2 regions of the Qipengyuania sp. R86523 genome follow, and region 2 is predicted to be linked to the other one. Evidence: predicted binding sites of a transcription regulator. Region 2 holds the regulator's gene; the other holds the start of a gene.
The links. The regulator LexA, encoded in region 2, represses DNA repair genes until DNA is damaged. The targets are predictions, from matches to a motif close to GTTCCNCNCTTGTTCT.

Region 1 (4,388 bases), 290 kb from region 2:
CTTGTTCCTGAGCACCTGCTTGAGCGTGCCTTCGGCGACCACCTCGCCGCCGTGGACGCCCGCGCCGGGGCCGAGATCGACCACGTAATCGGCGGCGCGGATCGCGTCCTCGTCATGCTCGACCACGATCACCGTATTGCCGAGGTCGCGCAGGCGCTTGAGCGTTTCGAGCAGCCGGTCATTGTCGCGCTGGTGGAGGCCGATGCTGGGTTCGTCGAGAACGTAGAGCACGCCCGACAGCCCGCTGCCGATCTGGCTGGCGAGGCGGATGCGCTGGCTCTCGCCGCCGCTCAGCGTACCTGAAGTACGGTCGAGGTTGAGATAGTCGAGCCCGACATTGTCGAGGAAGCCCAGCCGCTCGTTGATTTCCTTGAGGATGGCCTTGGCGATCTGCGCCTGCTGGTCGGTCAGATGTCCGTCGAGCCCGAGGAACCACGCCTTGGCATCCGCGACGCTCATCTGCGTGGGGGTGGCGATGTCGGTCGGGCCCGCGGGGCCGGGGATCTTGACGCTGAGCGCCTTGGGATTGAGCCGCTTGCCATTGCAGGTCTCGCAAGGCTGCGCGGTCTGGAACTTGGCCAGCTCCTCGCGCATCCACGCGCTCTCGGTCTGGAGCATGCGGCGGTTGAGATTGCCGATCACGCCCTCGAACGGCTTCTTGACGGTGTAGCTCTTGCGCCCGTCCTTGAAGGTAAGCGGGATCGCGCGGCCCTTGGTGCCGTGGAGGATGATGTCGCGGATTTCCTTGTCGAACTCCTGCCACGGGGTGGTCAGGTCGAACTCGTATTCCTTCGCGAGGGAGGCGAGCACCTGCATGTAATAGGGCGACGGCGGGTTGCTCTTCGCCCAGGGCACCACCGCGCCCTTCTTGAGGCTGAGCGCCTCGTTGGGGACGACCAGCTGCGGGTCGAACAGCTGCTTCTCGCCGATGCCGTCGCAGGTCGGGCAGGCGCCCTGCGGCGCGTTGAAGGAAAACAGGCGCGGTTCGACTTCCTCGATCGTGAAGCCGCTGACCGGGCAGGAGAATTTCTCGGAGAAGACGATGCGGTTGGCGGGCAGTCCCGCGCCCTTCATCGCGCCGCCGGCCGCGGCTTCCTCGTCCTCGCGCCCCGGCACTGCGCCATCGGCGAGATCGACATAGGCGAGCCCCTCGGCCAGCTTGAGCGCGGTTTCGAAACTGTCGGCGAGACGGGTCTCGATGCCCTCCTTCACCGCGAGCCGGTCGACCACCACCTCGATGTCGTGCTTGAACTTCTTGTCGAGCGCGGGCGCGTCCTCGATCGCATGAAGCTCGCCGTCGATGCGGACGCGGGTGAAGCCCGCCTTCTGCCATTCGGCCAGTTCCTTGCGGTATTCGCCCTTGCGCCCGCGCACCACGGGGGCGAGCAGGTAGATGCGCGTGCCCTCGGGCAGTTCCATTACCCGGTCGACCATGTTGGAGACGGTCTGCGCCTCGATCGGCAGTCCCGTGGCGGGCGAATAGGGTACGCCCACGCGCGCCCACAGCAGGCGCATGTAGTCGTAGATCTCGGTCACTGTCGCGACGGTCGAGCGCGGGTTGCGGCTGGTGGTCTTCTGCTCGATCGAGATCGCGGGTGAGAGGCCGTCGATATGCTCGACATCGGGCTTCTGCATCATCTCGAGGAACTGGCGCGCATAGGCGGAGAGGCTCTCGACATAGCGCCGCTGCCCTTCGGCATAGATCGTGTCGAAGGCGAGGCTCGACTTGCCCGAACCGCTGAGGCCGGTGATCACGATCAGGCTGTCGCGCGGCAGGTCGATGTCGACGCCCTTGAGATTGTGTTCACGCGCGCCGCGGACGGAAATTTTGGTGAGTGCCATGAAGGAAACGTGTTCCCGAATTGTTCGCTAGGGTCAAGGGCGGGTACGGGCCGAACGCAAGGGCGGCCGCAGTGGTGCCGCGAATGTGGGTTCGCCGGCGCGATTTACAACGCTGCCGATCAATTGCAGCGGGCAGCGGGCACCGATCGATTGTCAAACCATTGTCACAATCGAGCTACCGGTAGGGGCACGGTCGTGGCAGGCTACTACATGGTGATTTTCGCGTTGGAGTTCGTTAACCAATTGGCGCTATGCCGCAGCGCCCGCGATGCGCGGGACACGAAGGGTCGCACCATTGTTCACCGATAGCCGTTTTGACGACACTGCGAGCCAGGGGCTCACGCGGCTGGCGGTCGATCCTTTCGAGATCGAGCGCGAGGCGGTCATTGCCATGCTCGAGCGCGAACGTCGCTCAGTTCTGGCGAGCATGATCGGGCTGGCCATGCTCGCCGCCGGTGTCGCCATGCTGCCCAACGCGGCTGCCATGACGGTCCTCCTGCTGCTGCGCGCGGCGTCCTTCGTCTATACGCACAAGGCTGTCGGCGAGCTCGAACGCGTGATGCGAGCACGCAAGCCTGCGCAATCGGCCAGACGGGTCGTCCTGTTCGCCATGTGCCTGACCGGCATCACGCTGGCGCTGATGCTGTGGCCGCCGCCGCCCGACAGTTCGGTCGTGGCCGTCAATCTGGTTCGCGGCGTAGTGGTAATCGTTGTGACGCTCATCGCCGTCACCCTTGCCGCCCTGCCAGTGGCACGCGACGCCATGTTGGCGAGCTTCTGGCTCACCGTGCTGGGGATGATTGTCCTGCATCCCGGGGTGCAGCATCCTGCGCTGGTGGTCATGCTTGCGCTGATCGTCATCGGGATACGCATCTACAGCGCTTCCACCGGCGAGCACATCCAGAGCGCGGCGAAAGTGCTGGTCGAGAACCGCCAGTTGTCGGAAGACTTGGCCGATGCGCTGGCGCATGCGGAATTCCTCAGCTGGCGCGATCCGCTTACGGGTCTGTTCAACCGCCGCAAGCTGTTCGAGGAAACGCGGATCGAACGCAGCACCCAGCCGCGCCACCTGATGACCATCGATCTCGACCGGTTCAAGGCGATCAACGACACTTACGGTCACGGCGTTGGCGACCACGTGCTGATCGCGACGGCCGATGCCATTCGCGAATGGGGCGGCACCCTGCCCGCAGCCGCCGGGCACCAGGCGTTCCGGCTGGGCGGCGAGGAATTCCTCGTGATCACGCGCGGGCTGGACGATGGCGCGGCGGCCGACGCTGCCGAACGCCTCCGCAGCGCGATCGCGCAGATCGCCCGCGGGTTCACCGAGCACCCCGATATCCGTATTTCGGCCTCGATCGGCCTGACCGGCTGGCGCTTCGGCGAGGGCCTGGACGATGCGCTGCTGCGCGCCGATGCAGCGTGCTACGAAGCGAAGAACACCGGCCGCAACCGCGTGCGCCGCGCCGCCTGACGGGCACCCGCCACCGACCGGGCGTTGCCCCGCCGGGACGAGCCGAGGACCATCGAGCCGCCCCACCCGTTGATTGGGAAAGACCGACACCGCGCCGGGTTCACGAAATCGCGTACCCCGGACCAGACTTGCAGGTGTCTTCATTCGAATATCAACGAAAGGTGCCCTGCCAATGGAAATGGACACCGCGCACAGGAAGCAATCATCAGGCCCCACCGGGCAGAACACAGCGCGAAACAACCGGAACGCCGATGCACTGCAGGCGATTCTCGACGAACTGGACAGGCCGCTCGACGCGGTCGACTGGTCGCATACGACATTGCGCGGCAGCCGCGGCGAAGGCCCGCGAAGCCTGCTCAAGCGGTTGCGCCGCGAACGCCAGCACCGCCGTGAATTGCGCCGTGCGCGCCGGGCCGCCGCACAGGCCTTCGATGTCAGGCCGCATCTATCGACCCGCAAGCGGGCAACACTGATGCTGGGTGCGGGGGCGCTCGGCCTTGCAGCCTTTACCGGCCCGCCCCGCCCTGCGCCCGTCGCCCCGTCCAATACGGCGGACATGACCGCGCAATATGCCGAAGGCGTGCGCAAGCCGGCACCGCTGCTGACGGCGAGCGACACGTTCAAGCAGGCGCTGATCGAAGAGGAAGGCGTGCGCTACACCGTTTACCGCGATGTCGCGGGCTACCCTACGGTGGGCGTCGGCCATCTGGTCGAACCGGAAGACAGGCTGCGCGTCGGTGACCGGGTCAGCGAGGAACGGGTGCTGGCGTTTCTCGATGCCGATCTCGCCGAAGCCGAGGAAGGCGTGCGCCAGCTGGTCGGCGACCTGCCGTTGCACCAGCACGAATTCGATGCGCTTCTCGACCTGGTTTACAATGTCGGTATCGGCAATGTGTCGCCGAGCGAGAGCCCGCGGCTGAACGCCGCGATCGATGCCGGCGATTACGACGCGATCGCGGCCGAGCTGGACTATACGCATGCCGGCGGCCAATTCGCCAAAGGCTTGCAATATCGCAGCGAACGTCGCGCGAAAATCTTCATGGAAGCGGCCTATGAAGACCCGCGCGAGATG
Region 2 (4,388 bases):
AGATAGCCGGTGGGCGAGGGAGCGAAGCGGGTGACGACCGGAGGGGTCTCGCTGTCACTATCGCTTGCCATTGTCACTCGCTTCCTTTCAAACATTCACATGGCGACACGGGGGACGCCTTCGATACCGATGGGAGAAGCGGGCGAAACCGCCCGCGAAACAGTGCCGCGCCCTTGGCGCATGCGCGGCGCAATGTCCAGTTTGGCAGCCCGGTTCGAGGCATTTCTCGCGGGCGCCGAATTCGATCGCGGTCCATGGCTGGCGGTCGCTTTCGGCTGCGGCATCGGGCTGTGGTTCCTCCTTGCCGGGCCGTGGCAATGGCTCGCCGTGATCGCCGGTTCGCTGGTCGTAGCCTTCGCAGCCATCACCGCATGGCGCGGCCGCGAGAACCGTAATTATGCGCTTGCTGCGCTGCTTTCGATTGCCCTCGCCATATCAGCGGGCACCGCGCTGGTCTGGGCGCGGTCGGCGACAGTGGGTGCCGAGCCGATCCCCTATCCGCGGTTCGAACGGATCGATGGACGGATCCTCGCGCGCGAGGAACAGCCGGCGGAAGGACGGGTAAGGCTGGTGCTGGCAGCACGCGACCCCGAGACAGCCCGGGCAGTCGCCTACCGCGTCAATCTGCCGCTGGAAGCCGACGGGCCGCAGCTGCGCGAAGGGGCACGGATCCGTCTGAGCGCGCGGTTGATGCCGCCATCGCCGCCGATCGTGCCGGGTGCTTACAATTTCGCGCGGCGGGCTTGGTTCGATGGCCTGTCGGCCACCGGATCGGTGGTCGGTGACGTCGAACTCGTCGAACCGCCCGCGGAGACGCTTGTGTCGATCGCCGTGATCCAGCGCCGCCTGTCGGCGCATGTGCGGCGCAATCTCGACGGGACGGCGGGCGCCATCGCGGCCACGCTGGCGAGCGGCGACCGCGGTGCGATCCCCGAGGCCGACGAAGAAGCCATGCGCGATGCCGGGCTGACCCATCTGCTTTCGATCAGCGGCCTGCATGTCAGCGCGATTATCGCCGCGACCTATCTGGTGGTGCTGAAACTGCTGGCAGCCTGGCCTTGGCTGGCGCTGCGCGTGCGGTTGCCGTTGGTGGCGGCGGGTGCAGCCGCGCTTGCGGGCATCGGCTACACGCTGCTTACCGGCGCGCAGGTGCCGACCGTTCGCAGCTGCATCGGCGCCTTGCTCGTGCTCGTCGCGCTGGCCCTGGGGCGCGAACCCCTGTCGCTGCGGATGGTCGCGATCGCCGCCGGCGTGGTGCTGGCGCTCTGGCCGGAATTGCTGGTCGGGCCGAGTTTCCAGATGAGCTTTGCCGCGGTCATCGCCATTGTCTCGCTCCACAATGCCGCTTGGGTCCGCAGCTTCCTAGCGCCGCGCGAGGAAAGCTGGCTATCGCGCCTGGCACGGCGTGCAGCGATGCTGTTCCTGACCGGGCTGGTCATCGAATTCACGCTGATTCCGATCGTGCTGTTCCATTTCCACCGTGCTGGGCTCTACGGCGCGGCGGCCAATCTGATCGCGATCCCGCTGGTAACCTTCGTATCGATGCCGCTGGTTGCGCTCGCGCTCTTCCTCGATCTGGTGGGGGCGGGGGCGCCGGCCTGGTGGCTGGTCGGCCAGTCACTCGACGTGCTGCTGGCGATCGCGCATTTCTTCGCCGAGCAACCCGGTTCGGTCAAACTGTCGCCCCGCATCGGCATGGGCACGATGGCGCTCTATATCGGCGGTGCACTGTGGCTGGCGTTGTGGCAGGGCAGGGCAAGACTGTGGGGCGCGGTGCCGATCGCGCTGTCCACGATCCTGATCGTGACAGCCCCGGTTCCCGACCTGCTGATCACCCGTGACGGGCGCGATCTGGGTATTGCCAGCCAGGCCGACCGCCTGCTCGTCCTCCGCGACAGTGCCGGGGGCTATGCGCAGCAGAACCTGCTCGAACTGGCCGGAACCGACCGCGAGCCCATGGCCATCGCGGCGTGGCCGCAGAGCCGGTGCAGCCCCGAGTTCTGCGTGCTCCCCGTCGAGAGAAGCGGGAAGACATGGAGCGTGCTCGTGGCCCGCAATCGCGACTTGATCGCCGAGCGTGCGCTGGCCGCAGCCTGCGGGAAGGCCGATATCGTCGTGGCCGACCGCTTCCTGCCGCGCAGCTGCCGGCCGCGTTGGCTCAAGGCCGATCGGCGCTATCTGCAACGCGAAGGCGGCGTCGCGGTTTATCTCGATCGCGAACGCATCGATACGGTCGCGCAGGACCAGGGTGCGCATGGCTGGTGGCCGGCCCCGCGCCGATAGGGCGCGGTGCGCGTACCATCAGTGATAGCGGCGCAATAGCCCGGCGAGCTTGCCCTGCACCTGAACGCGGTGCGCATCGTAGACCTGGGGGTCATAGGCGCCATTGGCCGGATCGAGGATCACGCGCCCCGCGTCCTTGCGCAGATATTTGAGCGTGGCTTCCTCGTTGTCGACCAGCGCCACCACGATTTCGCCATCGCGCGCGCTGTCGGTCCGTTTCACGAGAGCGAAGTCGCCATCGAAAATGCCGGCCTCGATCATCGAATTGCCCGAGACTTCGAGCGCGTAATGTTCGCCGGGACCGAGCAGGGCAGCGGGAACCGGCATGCTCGACTGGCCTTCGATCGCCTCGATCGGCGCGCCGGCGGCGATCCGTCCGTGCAGCGGCACGTCGATGATGTCGTTGGCGGGTTCGGGTGCCACGGTCTTGGTCGGCATTGCCGCCCCGACCAGGGCGTTCGCAGCACTGGGCTTGTCGCTCCCGGTAACTGCGTCTTCGGGAAGCTTGACCACTTCCAGTGCGCGTGCACGGTTGGGCAGCCGGCGGATGAAACCGCGTTCCTCGAGCGCCGAGATCAGGCGGTGAACGCCCGACTTGCTCTTGAGGTCGAGGGCTTCCTTCATTTCCTCGAAACTCGGGGAAATGCCGGTGTCTTCCAGGCGTTGCTGGATAAAGCGGATCAATTCGTGCTGCTTGGCGGTCAGCATGGTGCGAACTCCCGTATCGCCTGTTCACAAAGCTGTGAACGAATACGGAACAAGTAGGCAACCCGAATCGGCAAGTCAAGCAATTGCGCCGGTTTAGCGGTATGGAGGCGAGAACAGCTGTTCCTGCTTTGCCCCGGGCGCGACGGTTCAGCCGTGCAGCAGCGTCCTGGTCGCAGCAGCGACATCGGCCTGCCGCATCAGGCTCTCACCAACGAGGAAGCTGCGCACACCCGAATCTGCGAGACGGGCACAATCCGCATGCGAGCTGATCCCGCTCTCGCCCACCAGCAGGCTTTCCGCCGGCGCCCGCGGGGCAAGCTGCTCGGTCGTTGCGAGATCGGTGGTGAAGGTTTTCAGGTCGCGGTTGTTCACCCCGATGAGCCGCGAGGAAAGCCGCGCTGCGCGGTCCATTTCGGCGGCGTCGTGGACTTCGATTAGCACATCCATCGAATGGTCGAGCGCGGCCGCCTCGATCTCGGCCATGACGCTGTCATCGAGCGCCGCGACGATGATCAGGATGGCATCGGCACCGAGCGCGCGTGCTTCGGCGACCTGCCACGGGTCGACCATGAAATCCTTGCGCAGGACGGGCAGGTCGCAGGCCTCGCGGGCGGCGATGAGGTAATCCTCATGGCCTTGGAAATAGGGCGCATCGGTCAGCACGGAAAGGCATGCCGCGCCCCCTGCGGCATAGGCCCTGGCATGCGCCGCCGGCTCGAAATCGGCGCGGATCAGGCCCTTCGACGGCGAGGCTTTCTTGATCTCGGCAATAAGTCCGAAGCCGTCATCCTGCGCGCGGGCGAGTGCAGCCTGAAACCCGCGCGGCGGGGTCTGCGCACGGATCGCGGTTTCGAGATCGGACAGCGAGCGTTCCTGCTTGCGGGCAGCCACTTCTTCGCGCTTGGTGGCGCAGATTTCTTCCAGCTTGTTCATGTCAAACGCTCAGTGCGATCCAGTCGCGCAGGAGGGTCAGGGCAGCGCCGGAATCGAGCGCCTCGGCAGCGATCTGGGCGCCTTCGGTCCAATCGTCGGTCCGGCCGGCGACGATCAGCGTGGCGGATGCGTTGAACAGCACCGCATCGCGATAGGGGCCGGGGGTGCCTGCCAGCAGCGCCTCGAGCGCGCGGGCGTTGTGCGCCGGATCGCCGCCGCGGATGGCTTCGACCGGGGCGTGCGGCAGATTGGCCTGCACTGCCAGCACGCGGCGCATTTCGAAGCTGTTGCCCGTCACGTCGGCCAGTTCGTTGCCGCCCGCGAGGCTGAGTTCGTCGAGGCCCTCGTCGCCCGAGGCGATGAAGCTGCGCTCGGTTCCGAGCCGGGCCTTGGCCGCGGCATAGATCGGCACATAAGCGGGGCGGGCGATACCGATCAGCTGGCGCCGGACCCCGGCGGGATTG

Region 1: a site for LexA is predicted at 1,854-1,869, ahead of uvrA (excinuclease ABC subunit UvrA). Genes of this name have one in related genera too.

What each region holds. Positions count from the first base shown of each region.
Region 1 is NZ_CP138997.1:950,094-954,481, forward strand. It holds gene uvrA (excinuclease ABC subunit UvrA) at 1-1,842, opposite strand, end outside; gene SJY12_RS04605 (diguanylate cyclase domain-containing protein) at 2,138-3,316, shown strand; gene SJY12_RS04610 (lysozyme) at 3,489-4,388, shown strand, end outside.
Region 2 is NZ_CP138997.1:660,523-664,910, reverse strand. It holds gene gltX (glutamate--tRNA ligase) at 1-71, opposite strand, end outside; gene SJY12_RS03250 (ComEC/Rec2 family competence protein) at 193-2,283, shown strand; gene lexA (transcriptional repressor LexA) at 2,302-2,991, opposite strand; gene trpC (indole-3-glycerol phosphate synthase TrpC) at 3,139-3,924, opposite strand; gene trpD (anthranilate phosphoribosyltransferase) at 3,926-4,388, opposite strand, start outside.